DNA from 4 places in the Mesorhizobium sanjuanii genome. Region 1 is predicted to be linked to each of the others. Evidence: riboswitches for the same ligand, from Rfam matches in the RefSeq annotation. Region 1 holds a riboswitch; each other region holds the start of a gene.
The links. A riboswitch is a leader RNA that binds a small molecule or an ion and turns the genes downstream of it on or off. The one in region 1 is predicted to bind cobalamin.
Positions count from the first base shown of each region.

Region 1 (7,504 bases):
AAAGAGCGGCGGCAGTAAGAACAATCTTCTTCATTTTTGGTACTCCTGAATTTCCGTATGCCGGGATTTCGTATCCCGGCAGGGCGGCGGCAACCCGCCGTTCCCTGTCTGATCGACCATGATCTTGCCGAACCCAGGGTTCGGGACCATGAGTCTCAATCGGTTTATTATCTGCCGAAGAGGTTACGGTCGCTGCCCTGGTTGACGGGCTTCTCGGCAGCAGCTTCCGACTTCTGAGTGGAAGCCGTGTACGAGCTGTCGACCGCGGCGGCCGGCTGGTTGACGCCGTCGGAACCATAGTGGTCGCTGCCATTGGCAAAGGCGCTGCCCGAAATGGCCAGAACGGCGGCAGCAAGAACGAACTTTTTCATTTTAATACTCCAGAATTTCTGAATCCGAGATTCCGGGCGGCAGGCAATCCGCCGCCCCCTGATCTCAGTTGTTAGCGGTTGCCGAACAGGTTGCGGTCGCTGCCCTGAACGACGGGCTGCTCATCAGCGTGCGCCGACTTCTGAGTGGAAGCCGTATACGTGCTGTCGACTGCTGCGGCAGGCTGGTTCGCACCATTGGAACCGTAGTTGTCGCTACCAGCGAAGGCGCTGCCGGTGATGGCCATAAGGGCGGCGGCAGTAAGAGCGATCTTTTTCATTTTTGATACTCCAGTATCTCAGTTTTTGCGTCCGTCTAGCGGCGTGTCCTGGGAGGAATTCGCGTCGTTCGAACAGCCGCGATGTGGGTGGGTCGATCGCCGGTTTCCAATCACGAAGTTGTTTCGTGTGGACCATGACTCTGCATCTTGAAATTGTACCAAGAGCCCCCACTACCAATTTTTTTGTCAGCAATATCAATCTGCTATTACAAATCGCCTACGGATCACCAAGTGTGTCGGAGCGCCAGTGTTCACACCGTCCTGCACGCAGCGTCAACAGAAACGAACCGTTCGGTTCGATTTTAGAAGCAGCTAATAGTCACCTTTGGAAACTGCAAACCTTTTTTGCCCCCGCCGCAGTTCGGATTCGACGGCGACGGCAGCCGACAATGGCAGCCGGCAAAATGAGGTTCCGCCCTGCATTACCAGCTCGCAGGTTTCGCCGGCCGTGTCGCGCCGCATGGATACGATGTCGCTTTCATGCCGACAGCCGGCGGGCGGTCGTGATTAGATCATGGCATCTCAGGTGCCGCTTCGTGACGACGGGGCGGAGAATTGGGAAGCCGGTCAGAGTCCGGCGCTGCCCCCGCAACGGTGGTGGAGTTCAAGTCGCAACGGGAGACCACTGGGCCACGGCCTGGGAAGGTGTCGCGACGAGTCCGCGAGGACAACTCCTGAGCCCGGAAACCAGCCCGAGGTGATTGAACTCGACTGATCGCGGTGGGCGGTCAAGAGGCGGATAGGTCATGCCAGCCGTTCGCCGGCCTGCGCCGATCCTTACCTCCATCACCACCATAGTCAGTCCTTAGCCAAAAGGACAGGACATGGACACGCGCAACGACATGCTGAGGCTCTTGCACAGCCGCAGGGAAGGCTTTTCGCTCGAACAACCCTTCTACACCGATCCTGAGTTCTTCAAGCTCGACATGGAGCTGATCTGGTATCGCGACTGGCTGTTTATCGGCCATGATTGCGAATTGCCGAAGCCGGGCAGCTATATCACCGCCCAGATCGGCGACTATCCGATCGTGCTGGTGCGCGACCAGCAAGGCAAGATCAACGCCTTCCACAATTCCTGCCGCCATCGCGGCAGCCGTGTTTGCAACGCCGACAGGGGCACGGCGGCCAAGCTCGTCTGCCCCTATCACCAGTGGACCTATGAGCTGGACGGAAGGCTGCTGTTCGCCCGCCAGATGGCGGACGGTTTCGACAAGAGCCAGTTCGGCCTGAAGCCGGTCGCCTGCGAAAGCGTCGGCGGTTACATCTTCATCTGCCTGGCCAAGGAGCCGGCAGACTTCGCCCCGATGCGAGCGATGATCGAGCCCTATCTGCTGCCGCATCGGCTGCGCGAGGCAAAGGTCGCCTTCGAATCGACCATCGTCGAGAAGGGCAATTGGAAGCTCGTCTGGGAAAACAACCGCGAGTGCTATCATTGCGCCGGCAACCATCCGGAACTCTGCAAGACATTCCCGGAAGCGCCGACCGTGACCGGCGTACAAGGCGCCGACAGCGACCCGGAGATGCTGGCGCACTGGGCCAAATGCGAGGCGGCGGGCCTGCCGAGCAAGTTCCGCATCGATCCGGCCGGACAGTATCGCGCCACCCGCGCGCCGCTGCTGCGCGACGCCGTCAGCTACACGATGACGGGCAAGCGCGCCGTGAAGAGGAACCTTTCCGACAGCGTTGCCACGGACCGCATCGGCTCGCTGCTGCTCTACCATTATCCGACGACTTGGAACCACATACTCGGCGATCACGCCGTCACGTTCCGCGTGCTGCCGATCAGCGCCACGGAGACGGCTGTCACCACCAAATGGCTGGTCCACAAGGATGCGGTCGAGGGCGTCGATTACGATCTCGCCGAACTCACCCATGTCTGGACCGAGACCAACGACCAGGACCGCCGCATCGTCGAGGAGAACGCTTTCGGCATCCTTTCGCCGGCCTATGAGCCCGGTCCCTATTCGGAACTGCATGAAGGCGGCGTCATCCAGTTTGTCGAATGGTACGCCGCCTTCATCGGGCCCCGCCTTACCGAAGGCGAACGGCCGGCGCTTCGCAGCGTCGCCTGAGAGGTGAGGGGATGAATGCTATGACCGACCTTGGCCTCTACCGCCACCTCGACGAGATGGCGCCGTGGAACGACCGGCTGCAGGTGCTGGAGGTGATCGGCGTCAGCGACGAGGCGCCTGACGTGAAGACCTTCACCTTCCGCTCCGACAACCAGACCTGGTTCCGCTACAAGCCCGGGCAATTCGTGACGCTGGAACTGCCGAGCGCCGACGGTCCGCTGATGCGCACCTATACGCTGTCGTCCTCGCCGTCGCGACCGTTCTCGATCGCGGTGACGGTGAAGGCGCAGGCCGGCAGCATCGGCACGCGCTGGATGTTCGACAATCTGAAGCCCGGCGTTCATGTGAAGGCCTATGGGCCGGCGGGCGATTTCTCGTTGCATAGTCATCCTGCCGCCAAATATCTGTTCATTTCGGCCGGCTCCGGCGTGACCCCGATGATGTCGATGCTGCGCTGGCTGAACGACTGCGCGCCATGGACCGATGTCGGCTTCGTCAACTGCGCGCGGCGCGCGGAAGAGATCATCTTCCGCAAGGAGCTCGAACTGCTGGGCAGCCGCATGCCGGGGCTGACGCTCGGCTTCATGATCGAGGAGCGCTCCAGCCGCGAGGGCTGGTTCGGCCATATGGGCCGGATCGACGCGATCCGGCTGCCGCTCTTGGCACCCGATTTCCGAGAGCGCGAAATCTTCTGCTGCGGCCCCGATCCGTTCATGCGCGCGGTGCGGCAGATGCTGGAGGCCGCCGGCTTCGCCATGGACAACTACCACCAGGAAAGCTTTGCCGCACCCGCGATGGAGGAATTACCGGCTCCCTTTGCGTCGCCGGCAGGCGGTGGGACCGAGATGCCCGCCGCGGCCGCAACGCCGATCCGGTTCTCGCTTTCGGATGTCGATGCCGAATGCGTTGCCGGCCAGACGGTGCTGCAGACGGCGCGCGCCTCGGGCGTCAGAATCCCCGCGGCCTGCGAGTTCGGCCTGTGCGGAACCTGCAAGGTGAAGAAGATCTCGGGCAGCGTCGAGATGAGCCACAATGGCGGGATCCTCGACCACGAGATCGAAGACGGCTTCATCCTGGCCTGCTGTTCGAAGCCATTAACGGCGATCGAGATCGAAGCCTGAGGGATATTTCGACCATTTGTCCCGTGCAAGTGTGCCGAAGGGGTCGTTGATCGGCACTCTATCTTGCCAAAGAAGGGTCGACTGGCTAGATGCTTTCATCAGCGGTGGGGTAGGTCGCGACGACCGGCGATTCGCATCCCGTGCGTCCGAGGCGGGGATTAAACGATGCAACAATTGGTCTACGCGGTGGCGAGCAAGGACATCGTTTTTGAGTCCTTCGACGGCGAAGCCGTCGTGCTCGACCTTTCCACCGGGAAATATTTCGGCTTCTCCGATTCGGGCAGCAGGGTCTGGGAAGCGCTGTCATCAAGCGTTGCCGCCCACGCGCTGGTCGGGCAGACGGCGGGCGGGGCGACAATAAGGTTGGCCGAGCTCGAGAGCTTCGTTGCACAACTGCTCGAATTCGGCCTGCTCGTGCCCGCGGCCGATGCCACCGCGCAACCCATTTCGGGCGCCCTTCTTGCGGAACTCGCCGGCACCAGCGAGCCGCTCAAGGTCGACATCCATGACGACCTTGCCGATCTTATCGTGGTCGATCCGATCCATGAGGTCGAGGAACCTCGGGGCTGGCCGGCGGTCAAACAGGCGTCCTGAAACACTAGGGCGGCCGCCCCTTCGCCACATCCGGGCGATACTGGAACATGTCAGCCATGCCGCGCGTCACCCTCCAATCCCTGCCGGACTATGCCCGCTATGTGCTGGCCGCGGCGGAAGACGCCGCTTCGAGCTATGCCGTCACCGCGAAGGCCGACTTGCCGCGGCTGGAGTTGACGGCGCATCTCAGCCCCGGCCCGCTGGCGGCGGCAATCGATCAGGCTTTTGTCCAGGCTCGGGACGACCGAACCGCAACAGGCGACTGCCGCATTTTCGTTGCCGACCCCAACATTGAAGGCATTCCCGTCCCGGCGAGCTGGGGTCAGGCCCATTTCACGCATCATAGCTTCGCCACCACGCTGGCCGAGGCCGGATTGCGCGGCAACCACTATCACGACCTGGACTTCTGGCAGTTCTACGATCCGGAGCGCCGCATCGGCGTGCAGTTGATGGCATCGCCCGAGGCTTTTCCGCCATGGGAGCCCGGTGCGCCGCTGCGCGCCTTCCTGCACTGGGAGTATGCGGCGCGCGGCATGCGGCTGGCCCATGCCGGCACGCTGGGCCTCGATGGCAAAGGCATTCTGCTGGCCGGCTCGGGCGGAGCCGGGAAATCGGGAACGGTCGTTGCCGGCCTGCTCAACGGACTGGACAGCGTCGGCGACGACTATGTGCTGATCGATGCGGCCAATGGCGTGAGAGCCCATCCGCTGTTCGCGACGCTGAAGCAGGACCCCAAAGGCTTCCAGCGGCTCGAGCTGAAGCACAGGCTAACGTCTTATGGTGCACTGAACTGGCAGGGCAAGCATCAGTTCCGCATCGATGACATCGCGGCGCGGCCAGTGCCCGCAAGTCTGGATATCGTCGCGCTGCTGGTGCCACATATCGGCGGAGGTGAGGCAAGCTCGATCATGCCCGTGTCGCGCAAGGACGCCATGATTGCATTGGCGCCGTCCGGAATCGCCCAGATGCCAGGCGAGCGGGAAAGCGGCTTTCGCTTCTTCAGCGACCTCACGCGCCTGCTGCCATGCTACCGCCTGTCACTGGGGACGCGACCGGAGGAGATCGCCGGGACGATTTCGGCGTTTCTCGCGCGGAGTGCGCCATGAAGCTGAGCGTGATCATGCCCGTCTACAATCGCGAGCGCTATATCGTTTCCGCGCTGCGCTCGCTGCTCAGGCAACGCGACGCCGCCAATCTCGATATCATCGTTATCGACGATGGCTCGACCGATAGCACGGCCGATGCCGTGCGCGCCATGATGAGCGAAGCGTCCTGCATTCGCCTGTTCCGGCAGGCGAATATGGGTGTCAGCAAGGCGCGAAACAGTGGGCTGCGGCGGTTGCTGCCGCAGACGGAGTTGGTGTCGTTTCTTGATTCCGACGACATCTCACCTGCCGGGCGCTTCAAGGCCGATCTTGCCTGCTTCACGGCCGATCCCGGCCTTGACCTGACCTATTCGCTGATGATGCTGGTCGACAGCATAGACGATGAGGCGCTGGAACCTGCCGCCGGCTGCCGCTCGATGATGCTTCGCGGGCTTTCGCTGAGTGCCGGGATATTCAGCCGGAAGCTCATCGAGCGAACCGGCGTCTTCGACGAGGCGTTCAGGCAATCCGAAGACACCGACTATTTGTTGCGCGTCTTCGAAAGCGGCCCCCGATACACGCTGCCCGACACCGTGGCGATCTATTACCGGCGTCATCCAGGCAATGCGACCAGGGAGCAAGGTGTCCCGGTCCGCGAATATCTGCGCGCGATCCACAAATCGATGCGGCGGCGCAAGGCCGATCCTTCGCTCCATCAGGTCGAGGGTATTTTCGAACTTAGGAGCCCGGCCGATTGGCAATTCACGTGACATATCGAAGGAGAGGATCGTTGCCCCCCGGAAACCTGGCCGGAGCAGGTCGCGCTGCCCTGGCGCAATTGCAGGGTGAAGCATGAAACTGAGCGTGATCATGCCTGTCTACAACCGCGAACGCTATGTCGGCGCGGCGCTGCGTTCGCTGCTCAGGCAATGCGATGACGCCGATCTCGACATCATCGTGGTCGATGACGGCTCGACCGACGCATCGGCAGAGGCGGTTCGCTCGCTGATCGAGCAGGCGCCATGCATCCGCCTGTTCCAGCAAGCCAATATGGGTGTCACCAAGGCGCGCAACGCCGGGCTGCAGCAATTGCTGCCGCAAACGCGGCTCGTCTCGTTTCTCGATTCGGACGACATCTCGCCCGCCGGCCGCTTCAGAGCCGATCTTGCCTGTTTCGCGGCCGATCCCGACCTTGACCTGACCTATTCGCGGATGACGCTTATAGACAGTATAGACGACGAGACGCTGGAACCGGCCGCCGACAGCCATTCCATAACCGTTCGCGGGATTCATCTGTCCGCCGGCATTTTCTCACGAAACCTTGTCGAGCGGATCGGCGGCTTCGACGAGGACTTCAACCAAGCCGAGGACACCGACTACCTGCTGCGCGTCTTCGAGAGCGGCCCGAGATTCCTCATGCCCGATACTGTTGCCCTCTACTACCGACGCCACCCCGGCAACATGACCAAGGAAAAGAACGTGCCGTTTCGCGAATTCATGCGCGCCATCCACAAATCGATAAAGCGGCGCAAGGCCAATCCTTCCCTGCACGCCGTCGACGGTATATTCGATTTCAAAGACCTCGCGCATTGGCGTTTCCTGTGATGGGGCGTTTCCTCTAATGTCCGGCTACGGCGTCGTTATTCCAGCCTTCAACGCGGCCACCACCATCGCCGAGACGTTGAGATCGGTCGTGGCTCAGTCGATCGAGCCCGACGCCATCGTCGTCGTCGACGACGGCTCGACCGACGACATGGCGGCTGTGATCAATGCGCTGGACCTGAAGGTGCGGTTGCTGCGCCAGGAAAACGCGGGGCCGGGCAGCGCCACGACCAGAGGCGTTGCCGCGCTGTCGACGCCATTTATCGCGACGCTCGATGCCGACGATTTGTGGTTGCCGACCAAGATCGAAGAACAGCTTACGCATTTCAGACTTTTTCCGAAGACGTCGGGCGTTTTTACCCATTGGTGCAACTTCCGCCA
Region 1 is NZ_NWQG01000047.1:58,034-65,537, reverse strand. Features, by position in the region: partial or broken gene CN311_RS33370 (DUF680 domain-containing protein) at 1-34, opposite strand, end outside; gene CN311_RS09525 (DUF680 domain-containing protein) at 168-371, opposite strand; gene CN311_RS09520 (DUF680 domain-containing protein) at 443-649, opposite strand; cobalamin riboswitch at 1,157-1,359, shown strand; gene CN311_RS09515 (aromatic ring-hydroxylating oxygenase subunit alpha) at 1,474-2,721, shown strand; gene CN311_RS09510 (FAD-binding oxidoreductase) at 2,742-3,842, shown strand; gene CN311_RS09505 (PqqD family peptide modification chaperone) at 4,008-4,436, shown strand; gene CN311_RS09500 (serine kinase) at 4,493-5,542, shown strand; gene CN311_RS09495 (glycosyltransferase family 2 protein) at 5,539-6,291, shown strand; gene CN311_RS09490 (glycosyltransferase family 2 protein) at 6,374-7,126, shown strand; gene CN311_RS09485 (glycosyltransferase family A protein) at 7,143-7,504, shown strand, end outside.

Region 2 (7,504 bases), on a different contig from region 1:
AGCGGTGGCGATGAAGGCCGAGACGACCCTGCGGCCGCTCTTGCCGGCGTGCGCCAGCACGTTCCTCATGGAGTGGACGCGGCACCTCTGCCAAGTGGCGCTGAGCACCTTGGTGACAGCCGCCTTGAGGCCTTCATGTGCGTCGGAGACGACGAGCTTGACGCCGCGCAGGCCGCGACGGGTCAGCTTGCGCAGGAACTCGGTCCAGATCGGCTCGGCCTCCGACGTGCCGATCTCCATGCCAAGCACCTCGCGCCGGCCGTCCGCGTTGACGCCGACGGCGATGATGACGGCGACCGAGACGATCCGCCCACCGCGGCGGACCTTCAGGTAAGTGGCGTCGATCCACAGGTATGGCCAATCGCCCTCGATCGGCCGCTCAAGGAAGGCCTTCACCTTGCCGTCGATCTCCTCGCACAGCCGCGAGACCTGGCTCTTGGAGATGCCGCTCATCCCCATGGCCTTGACCAAGTCGTCAACCGACCGGGTCGAGATGCCTTGCACATAAGTTCCTGGATGACGGCGGTCAGCGCCTTCTCGGCCATGCGGCGCGGTTCGAGGAAACCCGGGAAGTAGCTTCCCTTCCTGAGCTTCGGGATGCGCAGCTCAACCGTGCCGGCCCGCGTCTCCCAGTCCCGGTCGCGGTACCCATTGCGCTGGGCGAGCCGCAGCGGGGTCTTCTCGCCATAGCCGGCGTCGGTGGCCGCGCCCACCTCCAGCTCCATAAGCCGCTCGGCGGCAAAGCCGATCATCTCGCGCAGCAGATCGGCATCCGGGGTCTTCTCCACGAGCGTGCGCAGGTTCATCATGTCGTCGGTCATCGGTGGTCCTTCCGAAATGGGTTGGCGTCAACAACCAAACCCTACCGGAAAGCGCCGATGACCACCGACACGCCGCTCACTCGCTACTAACGGCGCGCTCGCGAGCGGCTTCGTAACCGCCGAGCTACACCACCTGATGGGACACGACCCCGGCGACCCCGGCGGGGGAGGGTGAGCGAGCCCTACGCGGTCTGCGATTTTTCCCGAATTGCGCGTGCCGCAGCCACCATGTTCATCAGGGCAGGGCGGACCTCCTGCCATCTGCGCGTTTTGAGACCGCAGTCGGGATTCACCCACAGTTGGCCATCCAACAATCGCTCGCGCGCAAGCATGATGAGGTTGGAAATCTCCCCCACTTCCGGGACCCGCGGCGAGTGAATGTCATAGACGCCAGGACCGATCCCGTTCGGATACTTGAAGGTTCGAAGCGTATCGAGCAGTTCCATCTGCGAGCGCGAGGTTTCAATGGAGATCACATCGGCATCCATTTCGGCAATCGCGTCCACGATATCGCCGAACTCGGAGTAGCACATATGGGTGTGGATCTGGGTCGCATCGCCGACCGCCGTTGAAGCCAGCCGGAAGCATTCGACGGCCCAGTCGAGATAGGCCTCCCAGTCGGCCTCGCGCAGCGGCAAGCCCTCGCGCAGTGCCGCTTCGTCGATCTGGATCATCCTGGCGCCGGCCTTTTCGAGGTCGCTCGCTTCATCGCGAATGGCGAGCGCGACCTGGCGGCAGACGGCTGAGCGCGGAAGATCGTCTCGGACGAAGGACCAGTTGAGGATCGTCACCGGGCCGGTAAGCATGCCCTTCATCGGCTTTGGCGTCAGCGACTGGGCATATCGCCACCAGTGTAGTGTCATCGGATTTTGTCGCGACACATCTCCAATGATGATCGGGGGTCGCACAAAGCGCGAGCCATAGCTCTGCACCCACCCGTGTTGCGTGAAGGCGAAGCCGCAGAGCTGCTCAGCGAAATACTGCACCATATCGTTGCGCTCGAATTCGCCGTGGACCAGCACGTCGAGTCCGATCTCTTCTTGCCAGCGAACGGCGGCTTCTATCTCTTTCTTCAGGAACGCCTCATAGTCGACGTAACTCAAATCGCCTTTGGCATGGGCTGCCCGCGCCTTGCGAACCTCGGCTGTTTGCGGGAAGGAGCCGATCGTCGTGGTGGGAAAGGAAGGCAAGCCAAACGTGTCGGCCTGAAGCTTGGAGCGCACGGCGAATGCGCTCTTCCGGCGCGTCATGCCGACCTTGATGCTGGCGACCCGGCCTTCGACGAGCGGATCATGCACCTTCGCGGATGTCGCGCGAACGGCGGCAGCCTCAGCCGACGCCTCCAGTTCGGCGGCGACCGCGTCCCGGCCTTCGGCCAGGGCACGGGCGAGCACGACCAGCTCGCCGGTCTTTTGCGCCGCGAAGGCGAGCCACGACTTCACATCCGCATCGAGTTCCGTCTCCATGTCCAGGTCGATCGGCACATGCAGCATCGAGCAGGATGGGGCGATCTCCACGCGGTCCAGCGGCCAGCCGGCGACGATCGGCTTGATGCGGTCAAGTATGGCAGGCAGGTTCGCACGCCAGACGTTGCGGCCGTCGATCAGTCCGAGCGAGAGCACAAGTTCCTTCTGCGCGAGCCGGCCGACGGTCTCCAACTGCTCTGGAGCGCGCACGAGATCGACGTGCAGTCCCGCCACGGGCAGAGAAATTGCGGTCTCGAGATTGTCTCCCAGCGATCCGAAATAGGTAGCGACCATGATCTTCAACTCCGGTGCTGCTTTTGACAGCCGGCAGTAGGCGAATTGGAGCGCATCCCGTTCATTGGGAACCAGATCGACCACGAGCGCCGGCTCATCGATCTGCACCCAATCGGCTCCCGCGAGCTTCAGCCTCCGCAGGAGCTCCTCGTAGACGGGCAGCAGCCGTGGCAGGAGCGCGATAGGGTTGAAACCTTCCTCAGGTGACTTCGCCAACTTGAGAAAAGTAACCGGTCCAAGCAGGACCGGGCGCGTGTGGATGCCGAGCGCCTTGGCCTCGAGGAAATGATCGACCGGTTTCGCCGACGAGAGGGCAAAGCTCTGATCGTCGGTAAGTTCCGGCACAATGTAGTGATAGTTGGTGTCGAACCATTTGGTCATTTCCATCGCGGCAAGGCCATGCCCGTTGGCCGCATGCTCGTCACCGGCATGTCCGCAATCAGCGGCCTGATCTTGGTTGCCGCGCGCCATTGCGAAATAGATATCGAGTGGGACCTCGCAGTCAGTCCAGGCGTATCGTGCCGGCACGGCGCCGACCATGGCAACGGTGTCGAGCACATGGTCATAAAGCGAGAAATCGTTGGAGGGGATTTTCGACACGCCGCGATCGTGCTGCTCCCTCCAGCTAGCGGCGCGTAGCGCCTTCGCCATCGCGAGCAGGTCGGCAGCGGGAGATTTTCCGGACCAGTAGCTTTCAAGCGCGAATTTCAGTTCCCGCCGTCGACCGATACGCGGCACGCCGAGCGTCGCCACAGGAATTCGTTGAGAGACAGTCATGCCATACCCCGATGGTTGGGGCGTGGGGACAAGGAACGCGCGAGCAGGCGGCACGAAGCCGGGCTACCGCGGCCACCGAGACACCCCGCCCGTGGACGTTGTTCGTCGTGGCAGGTCTCCTGGCTCGCGGGTCAAAGCCTCTGCCCGTCTTCCCGAGGCCGTTCGCCTCAGTGACACCAATGGGCTTGGCTCGCCGCTAACAGTTGCGGGGGCAGCGCCGGCATCGCACCGGCTTCCCTCTTAGCTCCGCTACGGCAGTGCCGCGCGGAGAACCACGACATGCGCACAATCACAGCCGCTTCGCTCCTTGTCAATACATATAACGAGATGTTTATGTGATGATGCGAATAATGCCCTTGTGCTGATCGGTCTCTTTCGCCCAAAGCTGCATACGATGCGGCCTCTCATCAGTGCAGGCTCGGAGAGGTCCTTGTCCCCATCGGCGACGCCGGATCAGATCGAGGTCGCCGGGCTCAAGGGCGTAAAGTCGGGCCAGGTTGTCACGGTCCGCCGGGAATCACAGTATTTGTACCCCGCTCGGCTTCGCTCAGCGTGCTTGCGCATTCCAGCGCGCTGATGACCATGGCCGGAAGCGGAAAGGAGAGGTGGCGCCTCAGGTCGGCGGGCTGGGGCTGGGCCGCCAGCGTCTCGAACAATTGCGCGGCGATCGCCTCGACCTGCTGCGCGAGCAGCTTCGCCCTGCGGTTGCTGAAGGCCGGCGCCACGATCGTGCGTAACCGGGCATGCTCGCCCCCTCGTGCGAGACCAGCCATCCCGGCGAACCGAGAATCACCGAATCCGGGGTGAATGCCGGACTCTCTAAGCGATGGAAGCGCGGAAGGTGACCGGCAGACGCTGCGGGCAGCGAATGACGTAAGACGGCATGTAGACGACGTCCTCCGCAGCGATGGTCAGCGCCAGATCCTCCAGCCGCCCGAACAGCGCGGGGAAGGCGCAGCGCAATTCCAGGCGCGCCAGCGCAGCGCCCAGGCAGGAATGCGGCCCCTCGCCGAATGACAAATGCGGGTTGTGCCGCCGGGTGACATCGAACCTGTCGGCGCCGGGACCGAAGGCCTTTTCGTCCCGGTTCGCCGCATGGAACGCCATCAGGACGGCATCGCCGCGGCGGACCATGCATCCGTCGATCTCCACGTCCTGGGTGGCATAGCGGAACGGCAGATTGGCCGCTGAGCTGCCCCAGCGCAGGATCTCCTCGATCGCCTGTGACCACGGAACTTGGCCGCTGCGCACCAAGTGCAGTTGCTGCGGATGCGTCAGCAATGCCAGCACGCCATTGCCGATGACGCCGGCGGTGGTCACGAAGCCCGCAGAGAGCACCATGAACAGCATGTCGATGAGCTCGGTGTCGGAAACGAGCTCGCCTTTGTCGCGGGCGACGATCAGGGCCGAAGCCAGATCATCGCCGAGCTGGCCCCGCTTGAGCGCGATAAGGCGACGGAAGAACTCCGGGATGCGCTGCCGCGTCTGTCGCACCTCTTCGGCTGTGGCGGAGGTGTTGGCCAGGCTGTAGGTGAGCGCGACGATCTCTTCACGCTGTTCGTCCGGCAAACCGAACAGTTCGGCAATCACGTTGGTGGGCAGCGGAACGGCGAACTCGCAAATCAGATCGGCACTGCCGCCGCGCTGCGCCATCTCGGCCAGGAGTCGATCGACGCATTGTTCGATCCGTGGCGCCAGCAAGGCGATACGACTGGGCGCGAAGCTGCTGGACAGCAGGCCGCGCAAGCGACGGTGATCGGCGCCGTGCGCCGTGGTCATGTTGTCCACTTTGCATATCCCGATCAGCGGATGATCCTCGGGAATCTCGCCGTCCTGCAGCGCCCGCCACTGTCGCCAGTCCTTGTTGAAACGGTGGTCGGAAAGCATCTGCCTGATCGTCTGGTGACGGCCTGCCGCCCAGGCCACCACACCGCCTGGCAGCGACACTCGCGCCATCCCCCCCTGCTGCAGAATCGCAGAAGAAAGACGATCAAGTTGCGTGGGAGCGGCCGGCACACCGATCACGTCGCAATGATCGTTTTCTACGCGCATGCCAACAACTCCTTTAAGAACCATCGCGGGTCCACTTCTCGGCACGGATGATCCGCGCGCGGACTTCGAAAGTGCCCCTTTTGTGTGGTTCGTCCTCAGAAGCGGTAGGTGAGACCTGCGCCTATCAACCAGGGATCGAGCTTGGCCTTGCCCGTGAGCTTGGCGCCGGCGACAGTGACGTCGAAGTCGGGCTTGAGGAAAAGCTTCTTCACGTCGAAGTTGACGCCCCAGTGCTGGTCCACCATGTAGTCGAATCCGACCTGCAGCGCGGCGCCGAATGTGTTCTTAACCTTGAGATCATCGGCGCTGCCGACTTGCTGATGATAGAAGATCGTATAGTTCACGCCGGCGCCGATATAGGGCTCGAAGGCGCCGAAATCGGTAAAATGATACTGCAATGTCACCGTTGGCGGCAGCAGCCAAACCTTGCCGACCTTGCCCAGCCCGCCGATCGCACCTTGGCCATCGATGTTGGCATAGGTGGTGCCGAGTATGAGTTCGGCGGCGATGTTGTCCGTGAAGAAGTACGAAATATCGAGTTCCGGCGTCACGGTGTTCGAATACGAAAGACCGGAGCCGGGCACCGCATTGACATAGCCCGAATCCTCGGTGATCACCCCCAACGCACGCAGGCGGATCTGCCAGGGGCTTGGCGCTTCCGCGACGCAGGCTTCTGCCTGCGGGACGCTCGCGGCTTGATGAACATCTGCCGCGCCGGCCTGTCCCGCAACGATGAGGACGACAGCCGCTGTCATTGCCCGCGCCACGCCAATTCGCGCTCTCGCCATACTTTTCTCTCCTTGATCTTCAGAAGCGACGCACTGCGCCTTGATTGAATCCTGCTCGCATCAATCGAGATTGACGGAGCGCTCATGCGGGAGAGCCCCCGCATGTGTCGTGCCAAATGAGAAAATCATTGCAAAACAACGCGATCATTCTGATAGCGCTGTGTCTCATGTCCGACTTCGTCGAAGATCCGACAATGAGTGTAGCCGTGGCCGCCCCCGGTAGCCGTTCGTCAACATCGGCCGCCAGTTCGTTGGCACGCTCGTACTCTGGCGTATTCTGCGCTCAGCGCCTTGATCGTCGCCTGCTGCTTCGCCGTCAGGCGGGGGGACGTTCCAGCCAGTTGGCGCAGTCCGTGGGCGTGTCCGTAAGGCGTCTCGACCGCGACCGATATGGGCAGGAAATCCTTTGGCAGCATGCGCCAGCCGCCACGCGATCGGGCTTGTAGCGGATCGCGTTCAAGCCCTCGCGCAGCTCCGTCGCCACGCGCCGCCCGGTCTTGGCCGCGCCCGGCAGGAACGGTTGTATCCGCGACCATTCCTCATGCGTCAGATCGGAGGGGATAGCGCTTGGTCTTCTTCTTGATATCGGCCATCCGGCCACGCGTCGCTCGGGTCCACATCCCAAGCTTGAAACACGATTAATCCCGCCAATCCGCTGCCCCCCTGCAGCAGGCCCCTCTTCTTGCGGCAATTAATCCTGCTTCGGTTTGAAATTCGCTACGAGAGCACGATATCGTTGTGACGACCGACCTGGATTGATCATCAAGTGGCCGATACCGCCGTAGAATGCGACGAAAAGGCGCGTAGTCGCTCTCAACCCCCGGGCCGGCCGCCGCGCAATCGTGCGGTGATGAAGCACTCCGATGTCCTTGGCGGGCTCGATTACCTGGCGGCGGACTATCACCGGCAGGATTTCTCCAAGCATGTCCACAACGAGTATCTAATCGGGCTGATCGAGCGAGGCGTCCACGATGTCTGGTGCCGAGGTGAGGTTTGGCACGCCGGTAGCGGCACCATCGCGACCTTCGCGCCCGGCGAACCGCATTTCGGGGGTGCTGGTGACGATCTTGGCTGGACCCAGAAGATCTTCTACATGCCCGAAGGCCTTGTCCGGCAAGTCCTTGAGGACAGCGGCCAAAACGAACCCGGAACGATCGACTTCAAAAGCCCGTTCCAGGAGAATGCCCCAGTTGCACACGGCCTCAGCGCGTTTTGGCGCCTGCTTGAGCATGGGCATAGCTCGGCACTGGAGATCGAGGAGTATCTAATCCGTTTCCTGCCCCACGTCCTCGCACAAGTCGGCAGG
Region 2 is NZ_NWQG01000013.1:73,617-81,120, forward strand. Features, by position in the region: partial or broken gene CN311_RS03185 (IS256 family transposase) at 1-821, opposite strand, end outside; gene metE (5-methyltetrahydropteroyltriglutamate--homocysteine S-methyltransferase) at 1,004-3,334, opposite strand; cobalamin riboswitch at 3,451-3,650, opposite strand; partial or broken gene CN311_RS03195 (cytochrome P450) at 3,925-4,169, opposite strand; gene CN311_RS03200 (cytochrome P450 family protein) at 4,178-5,410, opposite strand; gene CN311_RS03205 (OmpW/AlkL family protein) at 5,506-6,165, opposite strand; gene CN311_RS03215 (AraC family transcriptional regulator) at 6,965-7,504, shown strand, end outside.
Region 2: another riboswitch for cobalamin. It lies ahead of metE (5-methyltetrahydropteroyltriglutamate--homocysteine S-methyltransferase); the one in region 1 lies ahead of CN311_RS09515 (aromatic ring-hydroxylating oxygenase subunit alpha).

Region 3 (7,504 bases), on a different contig from region 1:
AGCGCGCAAGCAAGCAGCTACCGTTTCCGGAGGTGCCGACACTGCAGCCTTATGAGGTCTATGATTCCCTAGGCGATGTTCCCGATGGCGTCTTCGAGCGCGACGATCTGGTCGTGGACAAGTTCATTCCGGAAAAGGAACCTGATGGTTTTGCGGCGCGGTTCTGGGTATTTTGCGGAGAGAGCGAACGCTGCACCCGCTACGTCTCGCCGAATGCCCTGGTCAAGGCGTCCGAAACGATCCGCCGCGAACCGGTGCCTGTTCCCCAGGAAATGCGTGCGCTGCGACACGAGCTTGGCTTCGACTACGGCAAGTTCGATTTCGTCATGCATGAGGGCAGGGCCGTGCTGCTGGATGCCAACAAGACCCCTGGCCGGCCGAAAAACCTCGTGAAAATGTTTGCGGCCGGCGCCGCTCATCTGGCCGATGGTTTCGAGGGGCTGATCCGGCAATTAAGATAATCGTCCACATCGCGATGTTCTGGCCCCGTCCCCAGATACTTGACTAGGTCAAATAATTGATTGATCCTGTGCGGACAGGAGGATCCCATGACGATTCATCATTACTCCGGCAACGAACGGATCGATGCGGTGCGGGCCTTCAATCGCTTCTACACCCGTCAGATCGGGCTGCTCGATGAAGGGTGGCTGAAAAGCGCCTTCTCGCTGACCGAGGCACGGGTGCTTTACGAACTGGCGCATCGCGATGGCCTGACCGCCACCGATCTTGCGCGCGATCTCGGCCTCGATCCCGGCTATCTCAGCCGGCTGCTGAAGAAGTTCGAGGAACGCGGCCTAGTGGAGCGCGCCGCGATAGAAGCCGATGCGCGGCGTTCGTCGATCGCACTGACACCGGCCGGGCGGCGGGCCTTCGCGCCGCTGAACCGGGATTCGCACGATCAGGTGGCCGCCTTGCTCGATCGGTTGGCGGCATCGGACCAGGACAGGCTGGTCAAGGCCATGCAGACGGTGCAGCGCCTGCTGGGCGGCGACAGTGCCGAGCCGAAGGTGCCCTATCTGCTGCGACCCTTGCAGGTCGGCGATGTCGGCTGGATCGTGCGCCGCCAGGGTCTCATCTACGCGCAGGATTATGGCTGGGACGAAACCTATGAGGCGCTGGTCGCCGAGATCCTCGGCGCTTTCGTGAAATCCTTCGATCCGAAATGGGAGCGCAGCTGGATCGCCGAACGGGAAGGCGAGGTGGTCGGCTCGGTCTTTCTCGTGCGCAAGTCGGATGAGGTGGCGAAGCTGCGCCTGCTCTATGTCGAACCTTCGGCGCGCGGCCTCGGCATCGGCAAGCGGCTGGTCGAGGAATGCATCGGCTTTGCCCGCGCCAAGGGCTACAGAACGCTGACCTTGTGGACCAACGACATTCTCGTCTCGGCACGCCGCATCTATGAGGCGGCGGGCTTCAAGCTTGCCGAGGAGGAACGCCACCATTCCTTCGGCAAGGATCTGGTCGGCCAGAACTGGAACCTGGAGCTATAGCGGGCTTCCCGCGGTCGGGCGCCTGCCCGCGGCGGACCTTTCATCGAGAAAAATCGAAACGAGAACGTTTGGCCGACCGGTTGACAGCACAAGCCGATGTTTGTTATGTAATATTATTACATACGATGTTCCGATGCCTGCAAGCGCAATCAAAAACCGTTGCGGCGCGGTCGGGGAAAATCTAGGCTGAAAGGACGATGGTTCCCCGAGTCGAAAGGCGAGGGGTGAAAAGGGAACACGGTGAGACCTGCTTTCGGGTCGAGGCCGTGGCTGCCCCCGCAACTGTAAGCGGCGAGCAACATCCGCAGAATGCCACTGGCCGGCAAGGCTGGGAAGGCAGGATGAAGCCGAGACCCGCGAGCCAGGAGACCTGCCATCAGCTGAGTTGACCGGACGGGGTGTGCCGGGAGGAGACGTAAGCCATCGGTCTGTCGTCCGATCGGCTGAGCTTCCTTCCGTCGCCAGTTGAGAAAGTGACGGAAGGTGAGCGTCTCAGAGACCATCCACTGCACCATTTTGTGCTTGCTTCGCCGCGATCCAACCGGCGGGGTTCCGACCCGTACGCCGGGTCCGCGCGATCCAATGGGGCGCCACCGGTGAGCGCGCTCCTTCTCGAAGCCCGCGACGTGACCGCGACAGCGAATGGCCGGAACCTGGTTGATGGCGTGAGCCTTTCCGTGTCGGCGGGCGAGCGTCTGGCCATTATCGGCCCCAATGGCGCCGGCAAGACCACGCTTTTGCGCATGCTGTGCGGCGCACTGCCGCCGAGTGCCGGTGAGGTGCGTCTGTCGGGGCGCCGTCTCGACAGGATCACGCCGGCCGAGCGGGCGCTTGGCATGGCGGTCGTCGGCCAGACCGACCAGCCCGATCCCAGGCTCGCCTTGATCGACTATGTCGAACTTGGCCGTGTTCCGCATGCCGGCTTCAGACGCAGGCTGGAAGAGCGCGACATCGTCGTCGAGGCGCTGCGCACAACGGGCCTGCTGCCGCTGCTTGGCCGCACCATCGGCGAGCTCTCAGGCGGCGAGCGCCAGCGCGCCCAACTGGCCCGCGCCATCGCCCAGGAGCCAAGAATCCTGTTCCTCGACGAGCCGACCAACCACCTCGATCCGCGTGCTCGCGGCGAGCTTCTCGAACTGGTCGCCGGTTTCGGCATGACCGTAGTGGCGGTGCTGCACGATCTCGCCCTGGTGGCGCCCTTCGCCACCAGGGTTGCGATGATGAACAACGCCCGGCTGCAAGTGCTGGCCGCACCGCACGACGCACTGACCCAAGAGTTGATCCGCGACGTGTTCGGCATCGATGTGTTCCGCCTGCGCCACCCGACCGAAGACCGCGAGCTTACCGTCTTCGACGTTCCCAACCGTGCGTCCTCGCCATCCGGACAAATTTCCCTGAACCCAAGGAGCAATACCCCGTGAAGCGCTTCGTCCTCTCGCTTGCCTTTTCGCTGCTGGCCTCGGCGGCCTTCGCCTTTCCGGTCACTGTCGACAGTTGCGGCAAGCCGCTGACCTTCGACGCGCCGCCCAGGCGCGCCGTCATCCAGGATCTCAACATGGCAGAGATGGCCTTCGCGCTGAAGCTGCAGCCCTCGATCGTCGGCCTGACCGGCATCACCGGCTGGTACAAGGTTGGCCCTGAATTCAAGGCCGAGCAAGGCTCGATCCCGGAGCTGGCGCCAAAATACCCGACGCTGGAAAACCTCGTAGCCGTCCAGCCCGATTTCTTCTTCGCCGGCTGGTATTACGGCATGAAGCCGGGCGGCGAGGTGACGCCCGACACGCTCGCCCCGCACGGCATCAAGACGCTGGTGCTGACGGAAAGCTGCGTCCATCTCGACAAGAACCGGGCCGCCGCCTCGATGGACCTGCTCTATGGCGACGTCGAAAAGCTGGGCAAGATCTTCGGCAAGGAGGCCGAGGCGCAAAAGCTTGTTTCGAGCTGGAAGGCGCAACTCGCGCAGATCACCGCGAAGGTCGGCGACCGCAAGGGCACGCGCGTCTTCCTCTATGATTCCGGCGAAGACAAACCCTTCACCGCGGGCAAGTTCGCGATCCCGAGCGCCATGATCGCTGCTGCCGGCGGCGACAACATCATGGCCGACATGGAGACAAGCTGGGGCAATACGGATTGGGAGACGGTGGCGTCACGCAATCCGCAATTCCTGATCCTGCTCGATTACCAGGACGGTGCCGGCTACAGGAAACTGCTTGATTTCCTGAAGGCCCACCCGGCGATGAAGGAAACCGACGCGGTCAAGAACGAGCGCTTCGTGGCGCTGCGCTATGCCGAACTGACGCCCGGACCCGCCAATGTCGAGGCGATCGCCAAGATCGCCAGGGCTATGCATCCGGAAGCGTTCTGAGTTTGCGCCACAAGGCATTCGGACTTTTCGTAATTGCGGGAGCGGCAGCAATGGCCGTTCTTGCGCTGTTGTCGATCGCCTATGGCTCGACGGTGATCTCGCTGGCGGACGTCGTTGGCGCGCTGGCGCATACGGCCGGACTGGACACGCATCCGGTCTCTGGACCGGTCGGCAAGATCGTCGTCGACCTCAGGCTGCCGCGCACGCTGCTGGCGATCGCGGTGGGCGCCGGCCTCGGCGTCGTCGGCGCGTTGCTGCAGACCGTGACGCGCAACGACCTCGCCGACCCGTTCCTGTTCGGCCTCTCCTCCGGTGCGGCCGCCGGCGCGGTGTCCGTCATCACCGTTTTCGGCGACAGTTTCGGCATCTGGACCTTGCCTATTGCCGCCTTCACCGGCGGCATGCTGGCCGCCGGCATTGTCCTTCTGCTGGTGTCGCGGGTAAGGGGGCAGGGCCCGGAACGATTGATCCTGGCCGGACTTGCCGTCTCCTTCATCTTCACCGCGCTCACCAACTATCTCGTCTTCGCCGGCGACCAGCGCGCCGCTCATTCGGTGCTGTTCTGGACCATGGGCGGGCTCGGGCTGGCGCGCTGGGACAATATCGGCATGGCCGCTCTTGGCGCGGCCATCATCCTCGCCTACGGCTTGTGGAACCACCGTAGGTTCGACGCCTTCCTCGCCGGCGAAAATGCCGCCGAAAGCCTCGGTGTGCCGGTGGCGCGCATGCGCCGCACGACCTTTCTCGTTGCAGCGCTTGCAACCGCGATCCTGGTCTCGGTCGCCGGCGTCATCGGCTTCGTCGGCCTGATGATCCCGCATCTGTGCCGGCCGCTCGCAGGTCCGTTGCATCTGCGTCTGATCGCAAGCTCGGCGCTGTTCGGGGCGGTGCTGCTTTTGGCCAGCGACCTCCTTGCACGCACGCTGCTGCCGCCGCAGGAACTGCCGATCGGCATCATCACCAGCTCGCTCGGCGCTGTCTTCGTCGTCACCATGCTTATTCGCAATCGCCTTTGATCTTTCACCGCCACAGGACCCCACTCAGGTCCAACCGCTCTGCCGTTAATGAATCACTAACCACGACCGCATCGCACGGCTGTCATGCAGGTTTGCGGGCTTCTGGCGCAACACGGCGTCTTGAATGATAAGCACGCTTATTATATATACCGCTTATGGTTTCCGACGGCATCGACAGATTGGGCTTTTTAATCCACGACGTGCAGCGCCTGATGCGCAAGCGCTTCGAGGCGCGCGCCAGCGGGCTCGGCCTTTCCTCGGCGCAATGGCGGCTTATGGTCCGCGTCGCCAAGGAAGAAGGCATCACGCAGGCGCGGCTCGCCGAGCTTCTCGAAATCGAGCCGATCAGCGTGTCGCGTCTGGTCGACCGCATGGAGGAGGGCGGCTGGATCGAGCGCCGTTCCGACGCCGCCGACCGCCGCGTCCGCATGATCTTTCCGACCGCGAAGGCGAGCGAGGCCTATGCCGAGGTCAAGAGCCTCGCTGGCGAAGTCTATGAAGTATCGCTGACCGGCGTGTCGCCGGAAGATCGCCGCGTCCTGATCAAGGCGCTGGAAGTGATGGTCGAGAACCTGACGGATGCCGAGGCGTCCTGCGGAAAAATCAAGAGTGCGGAAGGCGCAGCAGCATGAACGCGGTAGCCAAGATAAATAAGAATGTGGCCGAGCTGGAGATGGAAGCTCCCTCGCAGCCGGCGGCAAGCCCCGTGGCGGTCGCTCCGCCGGTAGCACCGGCGCCGGTGGCGCCGAAGAAGAAGCGCCGTGCCGGCCGTTTCCTTTTGATGGTTGCTCTGCCCGCCGCACTGATCGCCGGCGGCGCTTACGTCTGGGTGACCGGCGGCCGCTACCAGGAGACCGAGAACGCCAATCTCCAGCAGGCCAAGGTGTCGATCGCTTCGGATACGGCGGGCCGCATCGTCCAGGTCGATATCGCCGACAACCAGTCTGTCAAGCGGGGCGATGTGCTGTTCGCCATCGATCCCGAGCCCTATCGGATTGCGCTCGCCCAGGCCGACGCGGCGGTGGCCGGTGCGCGCCTCAATGTCGAGCAACTGCGCGCGGCCTATAGCCAGGCGGTGGCACAGGAGAAATCCGACACCAGCGAAGTCGGTTACGCGCAGTCGCAGTACGACCGCGCCGCCGACCTCGCGCGCAAGGGCATCAATGCCAAGTCTTCGCTGGATGAGGCCAGGAACGATCTCGACAAGGCCAAGCAGCAACTGGCTGTGGCCCAGCAGGGCATCGTCAGCGCCAAGGCTGCACTTGGCGGCAATCCCGATATCGAGACGGACAAGCATCCGACCGTGATGGCGGCACTCGCCGCGCGCGACAAGGCTGCCTACGATCTGGCGCAGACCACGGTCAAGGCGCCTGCCGACGGCGTCATCAGCCAGGCCTCGTCGTTCAAGGTCGGCCAGTATGTCGGCTCGGGCACGCCGCTGTTTTCGCTGGTCGAAACCGGCGACACCTGGATCGACGCCAATTTCAAGGAAACCCAGCTCACCCACATGAAGCCCGGCCAGAAGGCCGAGATCGTGGTTGACACCTATCCGGGCCGGACTTTCGAAGCCACGGTCAAGGCGATTGGCGCCGGCACGGGCGCCGAGTTCTCGCTGCTGCCCGCCCAGAACGCCACCGGCAACTGGGTCAAGGTCACCCAGCGCATCCCGGTGCGCCTGGAACTGACGGATGCCGACGCCAAGATGGCGCTGCGCACCGGCATGAGCGCGACAGTCACCGTGGATACCGGCGTTGCGCGCGGCTTTCCCAAGATCTTCGGCCACGCCACGGCGGGCGAGCACTAAACAGAATTACTCGCCATTTTGGCGCACTGAATGACAGGATTGGTCCGATGGAAGGTTGGCGAAGGGTTGAGGGTGTGAACCGGGCCACGTTGCGGCCTGGCCAAAACCCGGACAACCCGACGCGGGCCTTTTCGGTCCTCAGGTTTCCGGGCGGCGGGCATCCGCTCAATCGAGACGCTCGGTCGATGTAACCCCCACATCGATAAGTCGCGTCCCACCGCGATGAGGGTCTCCACACGGAAGGCCTCGCCGTCCGGAAACCTAGTGTACATTCTTTTGTTACCTGTCGGAAGTTCCGTATCATGAGCACGCCAGAACCGTTTCGCGAAGTACCGCATCGCGGCCTGATCACCGTTGCGCTCATGCTGGCGACGATCATGCAGGCGCTCGACACCACGATCGCCAACGTCGCGCTGCCGACCATGACCGGCGATCTTGGCGCCTCTCCCGACAACATCAACTGGGTGCTGACCTCCTACATCGTTGCCGCCGCCATAATGACGCCGGTGACCGGCTGGCTGGCGGACCGCTTCGGCCGCAAGGAACTGTTCCTGACGTCGGTGGTCGGCTTCACCATCTTCTCGATGCTGTGCGGCATCGCCTGGAGCCTGGAGACCATGGTCTTCTTCCGGCTCATGCAAGGCGTCTTCGGCGCGGCCATCGTGCCGCTGTCGCAGACCTTCCTGCTTGACATCAACCCGAAGGAGCGCCACGGCCAGGCCATGGCCATCTGGGGCGCCGGCATCATGCTGGGGCCGATCCTGGGCCCGACGCTCGGTGGCTGGCTGACCGAGAATTTCAACTGGCGCTGGGTGTTCTTCATCAACTTGCC
Region 3 is NZ_NWQG01000175.1:2,109-9,612, forward strand. Features, by position in the region: gene CN311_RS23770 (ATP-grasp domain-containing protein) at 1-461, shown strand, start outside; gene CN311_RS23775 (bifunctional helix-turn-helix transcriptional regulator/GNAT family N-acetyltransferase) at 549-1,487, shown strand; cobalamin riboswitch at 1,669-1,879, shown strand; gene CN311_RS23780 (ABC transporter ATP-binding protein) at 2,084-2,908, shown strand; gene CN311_RS23785 (ABC transporter substrate-binding protein) at 2,905-3,852, shown strand; gene CN311_RS23790 (FecCD family ABC transporter permease) at 3,903-4,868, shown strand; gene CN311_RS23795 (MarR family winged helix-turn-helix transcriptional regulator) at 5,024-5,500, shown strand; gene CN311_RS23800 (HlyD family secretion protein) at 5,497-6,672, shown strand; gene CN311_RS23805 (DHA2 family efflux MFS transporter permease subunit) at 6,975-7,504, shown strand, end outside.
Region 3: another riboswitch for cobalamin. It lies ahead of CN311_RS23780 (ABC transporter ATP-binding protein); the one in region 1 lies ahead of CN311_RS09515 (aromatic ring-hydroxylating oxygenase subunit alpha).

Region 4 (7,504 bases), on a different contig from region 1:
ATCCAGAGATCGACGGACATCGGATGACGCAGATCGCGAAGCGCCGCCAGCCGCATCGAGGGCAGGCGTGCCGCATCCGCCTTCCAGCCCGCCGCCAGCCCGGCCAGATCGCTGTCGGTGAAGGACAGGGCCACGACATCCGCAGGCGTCTGCCTGAGATCGACAGGCTCGGCGAGATCGTCGAGCGAGGCGGATGTTGTGGTGAGGATGTGCATCGCGGTTTGTGCTTTGCCTCAGCCAGCGAGGATACGTTCGATCGCCGGGCGGTTCAGCCCCTTCAAGCCAATGACGACGAGGCGCGAGCGGCGGTCGTCCTCGGCCGTCCAGGCGCGGTCGTAATAGTGATTGACGCGCGGGCCGACGGCCTGCAGCAGCAGCCGCATCGGTTTGCCGCCGACCTCGACGAAGCCCTTCACGCGCAAAACGTTCTCTTCCTCAGCCGCGGTGGCGACGCGTTTTGCCAGTTCGTCCGGGTTGGAGACGGAGGCGATGTCGATGACGAAGGAGTCAAAATCGTCATGCTCGTGGTCGAGCTCATCGTCGTGATGGGTCTTGCGGTTTTCGATGTCGTCCTCGACGGCGAGGCCGAGACCGAGCAGCACCGAGGGATCGACCTTGCCTTGCGATGTCGGCACGATCTTCACGGCACGCGCGACATGCTCGCCGATGATGGCATTGGCGCGGGCCGAGCCGGCGGCATCCATCAAGTCGCTCTTCGACAATATGATCAGGTCGGCGCAGGCAAGCTGATCCTCGAACACTTCTTCCACAGGATCATCGTGATCGAGCGTCTCGTCCTGAGCGCGCTGCGCCTGCAGGGCGTCCATGTCGTTGGCGACGCGACCTTCGGCCAGCGCCGGGCCGTCGACCACGGCGATGACGCCGTCGACCGTCACCCGGCTTCTCACCGACGGCCACTGGAAGGCCTGGACGAGTGGCTTTGGGAGCGCGAGGCCGGAGGTTTCGATCAGGATATGGTCGACCTTCGGCGTCCGCGACAGGATCTGGTCGAGCGCCGGGACGAAATCGTCGGCGACGGTGCAGCAGATGCAGCCATTGGCCAGCTCGACGATGTTCTCCTCCGGGCAGGTGTCGATGCCGCAACCTTTCAAGATCTCGCCGTCGATGCCGATATCGCCGAATTCGTTGACGATAATGGCGAGCCGCTTGCCTCCGGCGTTTTCAAGCAGATGGCGGATCAGCGTCGTCTTGCCGGCGCCGAGAAAGCCGGTGACGACGGTGCAGGGAACGCGGGAGACGGAACCAGTCATGATCAGTCCTTCAGGAGGTCGAGGGGAGGGATGCGGGCCACGAGGCCGCGCTTCAGGCTGTCGGGGCGACCGCGCCAGGGGATGAGACCGTCGGTCGAGGTGGCGAAGAGCTTCGCGCCGGTGACGAGATCGGCGCCGCTGGTGGGAGTCAGGTCGCCGAAGACGTAGCTCCAGCAGCCGTCACGAAGGATCGCTGCGCTGAGCCGTCGCTTGCAATTGCCGAGGCATTCGACGGTGCGGATGCGGATTTTTTCGCCAGAGGCGGCCTGACGCGTGTCATCGGCGAGCAGCGCGCCGGCGCGGGGATGGGCATCGGAGCCGGCCTCATTGCGACAGGAAGAGCAGACGATGACGGTGACGCCGGCCAGGGAATCGTCCCCGCCGGGCAATATGTCCGCTGTCTCAGCCGAAAAACTGCTGTCGCGTTCCAAATCAGGCTCCTTGCCCGGAAAACCCGCCAGGCGATCGGATTCTTGTCTCTCAGACGGCAGGTCTCCTGGCTCGCGGGTCATCGCCTTTGTGCCGCCTTCCCGGGAACATCCCAGTGGTTTTCGGCCTTGGCTCGTCGCTTACAGTTGCGGGGACAGCCGCGGATTTGAAACCGAGATTTCGCACCGCATTCCCTCTTGGCTCCTCCCTTTGCCGAGAGGAGACCGTCTGAACCGGATTTAGGCTTTTGCGGGCAGCGGTGTCAACGTGAGCTTACGACACTGCGATGTCGACAAGCGCCGGACCCAGATCCCCGGCTGGTGTCACCTCGATGCGTTCGAGGCCAAGCCAGCCCTGCATCTGCTTCAGCTCCTCGACCAGCGCGGCCGGCGTTTCGGCGGGCGCGCTGGGCTCCGCATAGGCGGCATGGACGCGCAGGACGCTTGCCGGGCGGTCGGCCTTGAGGTCGATGCGTGCCACGATCCTGTCGCCAAGCAGGAACGGCAGGACGTAATAGCCGTATTGGCGCTTTTCGGCCGGCGTGTAGATTTCGATGCGGTAGCGGAAGTCGAACAGTCTTTCGGTGCGCGAGCGCTCGAAGACGACCGGATCGAACGGCGCCAGCAAGGCGCGGGCCTCGATTTTTCGCGGCAAGCGGGCGTCCTTATGAAGGTAAGCCGGCTTGCTCCAGCCTTCGACGCGCACCGGCAATAGCTCGCCCGTTTCGACCAGTTCCTCGATCCGACCCTTGATGTCGGCCGGCGACAGGCGGAAATAGTCGCGCAGGTCACCTGCGGTCGCCACGCCATGGGCACGGGCGGAGATGCGCAGCAATTCGCGATGCGCGTCCTCGGCAGTTGGCACTGGCAGGGCGAGCACGGCGGGCGGCAGCACGCGTTCGGGCAGATCATAGAAGCGTTCGAAGCCGCGGCGATGCGCCGTGGTGATGCGGCCGGCCCAGAACAGCCATTCGAAGGCGTGCTTGGCGTGGCTCCAGCCCCACCAGCCGCCCGAGCCTTTCTGGCCCTCCAATGCAGAAGCGGCGATCGGGCCGCGTTCGGCGACCTCGCGGTAGATATCTTCGATATAGGCGGCATGCTCGCGGCCCCATTTGGCGAGGCCCAGATACATTTCGTCGCCGCGCTCGGCCCGCTGCATGCGCCAGCGCATCAGCGGGTATGTCTCGACCGGCAGGAACGAGGCCTCATGCGCCCAATATTCGAACACCGTGCGCTTGCGGGTGACAGCGGCGTTGTCGAGCAGGGACAGGGGGTAGGGACCGAGGCGGGAGTAGAGCGGCATATAGTGGGCGCGCACCACCGCGCTGACGGAATCGATCTGCAGCAGGCCGGTGCGCGCCAGCACGCGAGCCAGGTGGCGGCGGTCCGGCGTGGCGCCCGGCCTCGGATCGGTAAAACCCTGTGCGGCGAGTGCGATGCGCCTGGCCATGCCGAGCGAGATCTTTTCCTTCATGCTGACGGCGCCCTGATGGTGTTCAAGCGAGGCAAGAACCGATGATTCCCGACCATGCTAGCAGGGATTTGGCGGGATATATGTCAGGAGAGAAAAGTGGAGTAAAAAGTGAAGGAAATCAAACAGGAGCGGATCGGACCAGTTTTTCGGGATGTGCCGTCCAGCACCGTGTTTTGAACAAGGTTTGACTTGCTTCGCCGAAAGCGCTGCGCTAACCCTCGCCGCGTTGCAGCATAGAGCCCCTAAAACGGTTCAGTGGTTAAACTGTCACGCTTCCGCAATACGGTTCCGTGCTGTAATCAAAGTGGATTGGCAACGGAAAGCCGCAGCATGAACGCACTTCTGAGTTCGTACCTGCCCATCGTCCTGTTCATCGGCGTGGCACTGGTCGTCGGTCTGGCGCTGATCGTGGCGCCGTTCCTGGTGGCCTACCGCAATCCCGACCCGGAAAAGCTTTCCGCCTACGAATGCGGTTTCAACTCGTTCGACGACGCCCGCATGAAGTTCGACATCCGCTTCTATCTGGTGTCGATCCTGTTCATCATCTTCGACCTGGAAGTGGCCTTCCTGTTTCCGTGGGCGGTGTCGTTCTCCAAGATCGGCATGCTCGGTTTCTGGTCGATGATGGTGTTTTTGGCAGTGCTGACCATCGGCTTTGCCTATGAATGGAAAAAAGGAGCGCTGGAATGGGATTGAACGACAGTTCAGGCACCCTCGTCGCGCCGAGGCCCAAGGGCCTCATCGATCCCAACACCGGCCGGCCGGTGGGGGAGGACGATCCGTTCTTCCTGGAGATCAACAACGAGTTGGCCGACAAGGGTTTCCTCGTCACCTCGACCGAGGCGCTGATCACCTGGGCCCGCAGCGGCTCGCTGATGTTCATGACGTTCGGTCTGGCGTGCTGCGCCGTCGAGATGATCCACACCTCGATGCCGCGCTACGACTCGGAGAGGTTCGGCGTCGCGCCTCGCGCGTCTCCGCGCCAGTCCGACATCATGATCGTCGCCGGCACGCTGACCAACAAGATGGCGCCGGCGCTGCGCAAGGTCTACGACCAGATGCCGGAGCCGCGCTACGTCATCTCGATGGGTTCCTGCGCCAATGGCGGCGGCTACTACCACTATTCCTATTCGGTGGTGCGCGGCTGCGACCGCATCGTGCCGGTCGACATCTATGTGCCCGGCTGTCCGCCGAGCGCCGAAGCGCTGCTCTACGGCATTCTTCTCCTGCAAAAGAAGATCCGCCGCACCGGCACGATCGAGCGGTAATCCATGAGCATATCCTTAAGCGAACTGTCGACCTATCTCGGCGAGAAGCTGCCCGGCCGCTTCAGTGACCCGGTGCTTGCCTATGGCGAGCTAACCGTTTGCGTCGAACCGCGCGACCTGATCGAGGTGGCGACCTTCCTGCGCGACGATTCAAAATGCCAGTTCATTTCGATCATCGACGTCTGCGGCGCCGACTATCCGTCGCGGGCCAAGCGCTTCGATGTCGTCTATCATTTTTTGTCGCCGAAGCAGAATGTGCGTATCCGCCTCAAGGTCCAGGCCAATGAGGAAACCATGGTGCCGTCGCTCACCGGCGTCTATCCCGGCGCCGACTGGTTCGAGCGCGAGACCTACGACCTCTATGGCGTGCTGTTCTCCGGCCATCCGGATCTGCGGCGAATCCTGACCGACTACGGCTTCGAGGGCCATCCGCTGCGCAAGGACTTCCCGCTGACCGGCTTCGTCGAAGTGCGCTACGACGACGAGGCCAAGCGCGTCATCTACGAGCCGGTCGAGCTCAAGCAGGAATTCCGCAATTTCGATTTTCTTTCGCCATGGGAAGGAACGGACTACGTGCTGCCGGGCGATGAAAAGGCGAAGCAGTGAGGGGGCATTGATGGGCAGCTTCTCGGTTTTTCATTGGCTTATTCTGCTGATTATTTGTGTGGTGCTGGTCGTGCCGTATTGGCGGATCTTTCCGAGAGCAGGCTGGCCTTCCGCATTGAGCCTTTTGATGGTTGTTCCGCTGGTGAATTTCGTTCTCTTGTGGATTTTGGCTTTCAAGAAATGGCCTGGAGACGCATGAGCCGTGGCTGAAACCTCCGTCCGCAATTTCAATATCAACTTTGGGCCTCAGCACCCTGCTGCCCACGGCGTTTTGCGTCTGGTTCTCGAGCTCGACGGCGAAGTGGTCGACCGCGTCGATCCGCATATCGGGCTGTTGCATCGCGGCACGGAGAAGCTGATCGAGCACAAGACCTATTTGCAGGCCGTGCCTTATCTCGACCGGCTCGATTATTGCGCGCCGATGAACCAGGAGCATGCCTTCGCGCTTGCCGCCGAGCGCCTGCTTGGCATCGAGGTGCCGAAGCGCGGCCAGCTGATCCGCGTGCTCTATTGCGAGATCGGCCGCATCATGTCGCATATCCTCAATGTGACGACGCAGGCGCTGGACGTCGGCGCGCTGACGCCGCCGCTATGGGGCTTCGTCGAGCGCGAAAAGCTGATGGTGTTCTACGAACGCGCCTCGGGCTCGCGCATGCACGCGGCCTATTTCCGGCCGGGCGGCGTCCACCAGGACCTGCCGCAAAAGCTGGTCGAGGATATCGGCAAGTGGATCGACCCGTTCCTGAAGTCGCTCGACGATCTCGACGCGCTGCTCACCGGCAACCGCATCTTCAAGCAGCGCAATGTCGATATCGGCACGGTGTCGCTGGCCGACGCCTGGGCCTGGGGCTTTTCCGGCGTCATGGTGCGCGGTTCGGGCGCTGCATGGGACCTGCGCAAGTCACAGCCCTATGAATGCTATGCCGAGATGGATTTCGACATCCCGATCGGCAAGAACGGCGACTGTTTCGACCGCTACCTCGTGCGCATGGAAGAAATGCGCCAATCGGCCAAGATCATGCGCCAGTGCGTCGATCTCCTGCTCGGCAAGGAGGGCAGCGGCCCGGTGTCGAACCTCGACGGCAAGGTGGTGCCGCCGAAGCGGCCGGCGATGAAGCGCTCGATGGAAGCGCTGATCCACCATTTCAAGCTCTACACCGAAGGCTACCGGGTGCCGGCCGGCGAGGTTTATGCCGCCGTCGAGGCGCCGAAGGGCGAATTCGGCGTCTACATGGTCTCCGACGGCACCAACAAGCCCTATCGCTGCAAGCTGCGCGCGCCGGGCTTCGCCCATCTCCAGGCCATGGATTTCCTGTGCCGCGGCCACATGCTGGCCGACGTCACCGCCGTTCTCGGCTCCCTCGACATCGTGTTTGGTGAGGTCGATCGCTAAATGTCAGTCCGCCGTCTCGCAGAAGCCAGTGTCCAGCCAGCGTCCTTCGCCTTCAACCGGGCGAATGCGGCGGCGGCCAAGCAATGGATCAAGAAATATCCGAAAGGCCGCGAACAGTCCGCGATCATCCCGCTGCTGATGCTGGCGCAGGAGCAGGAAGGCTGGGTGACCAAGGCGGCGATCGAGACGATCTCCGATATGCTCGGCATGCCCTATATCAGAGGGCTCGAAGTCGCGACCTTCTACACGCAGTACCAGCTCAATCCGGTCGGCACCCGCGCGCATATCCAGGTTTGCGGCACCACGCCCTGCATGTTGCGCGGCTCGGAAGCGCTGATGGATGTCTGCCGCTCGAAGATACATCACGACCAGTTCCACACCAACGACAAGGGCACGCTGTCCTGGGAAGAGGTCGAGTGCCTCGGCGCCTGCGTCAACGCACCGATGGTGATGATTTTCAAGGATACGTTCGAGGATCTGACGCCTGAACGGCTGGCCGAAATCATCGATCTCTACGGCGCCGGCAAGGGGGCTGAGGTCAAGCCCGGACCGCAGAATGGCCGCATCACCTCCGAGCCGATCACCGGCCTGACGACGCTGAAGAGCGAAAAAGCGATCCTCAAGGCGACCCGCGACAGGGAGGCCAAGGAGGCTTCCAAGGCCGCCAAGGAAGCGCCCGATGCCATTGCCGTTCCGGCCGCACCGGCTCCTGCCGTCGCGCCATCGAACGCCAGCAAGCCGAAAACCGATGCGTCCGAGACCAGTCCGGCGCTGAAGTCGCCTTCGAAGGCCAAGGTGGCGTCCGCGGTTGAAAAGGCGGCGAGCGTTTCGGCGCCGCTGCATTCGGCAGCCAATGCCAACAAGGCGGCGCCGGAAGTCGAGAAGGTTTCCAAGCAGCGCAACGGCCCCAAGACCAAGACGGAGCCGGCGGCCGCGTTCAAGGCGCCGGAATTGAAGAATGCGCCGTTGGGCGCTGACAGCAAGAAAGTGGCTGCCAAGCCGGCCAAGCCGTCGCTAAGGGACAAGAACCGGCCCACCGGCAAGAAGCCGGTCTGAGGAACGAA
Region 4 is NZ_NWQG01000103.1:12,852-20,355, reverse strand. Features, by position in the region: partial or broken gene CN311_RS16740 (cobaltochelatase subunit CobN) at 1-215, opposite strand, end outside; gene cobW (cobalamin biosynthesis protein CobW) at 234-1,271, opposite strand; gene CN311_RS16730 (DUF1636 family protein) at 1,274-1,702, opposite strand; cobalamin riboswitch at 1,741-1,944, opposite strand; gene CN311_RS16725 (winged helix-turn-helix domain-containing protein) at 1,974-3,173, opposite strand; gene CN311_RS16720 (NADH-quinone oxidoreductase subunit A) at 3,504-3,869, shown strand; gene CN311_RS16715 (NuoB/complex I 20 kDa subunit family protein) at 3,860-4,441, shown strand; gene CN311_RS16710 (NADH-quinone oxidoreductase subunit C) at 4,445-5,047, shown strand; gene CN311_RS16705 (Sec-independent protein translocase family protein) at 5,058-5,246, shown strand; gene CN311_RS16700 (NADH-quinone oxidoreductase subunit D) at 5,250-6,440, shown strand; gene nuoE (NADH-quinone oxidoreductase subunit NuoE) at 6,441-7,496, shown strand.
Region 4: another riboswitch for cobalamin. It lies ahead of CN311_RS16730 (DUF1636 family protein); the one in region 1 lies ahead of CN311_RS09515 (aromatic ring-hydroxylating oxygenase subunit alpha).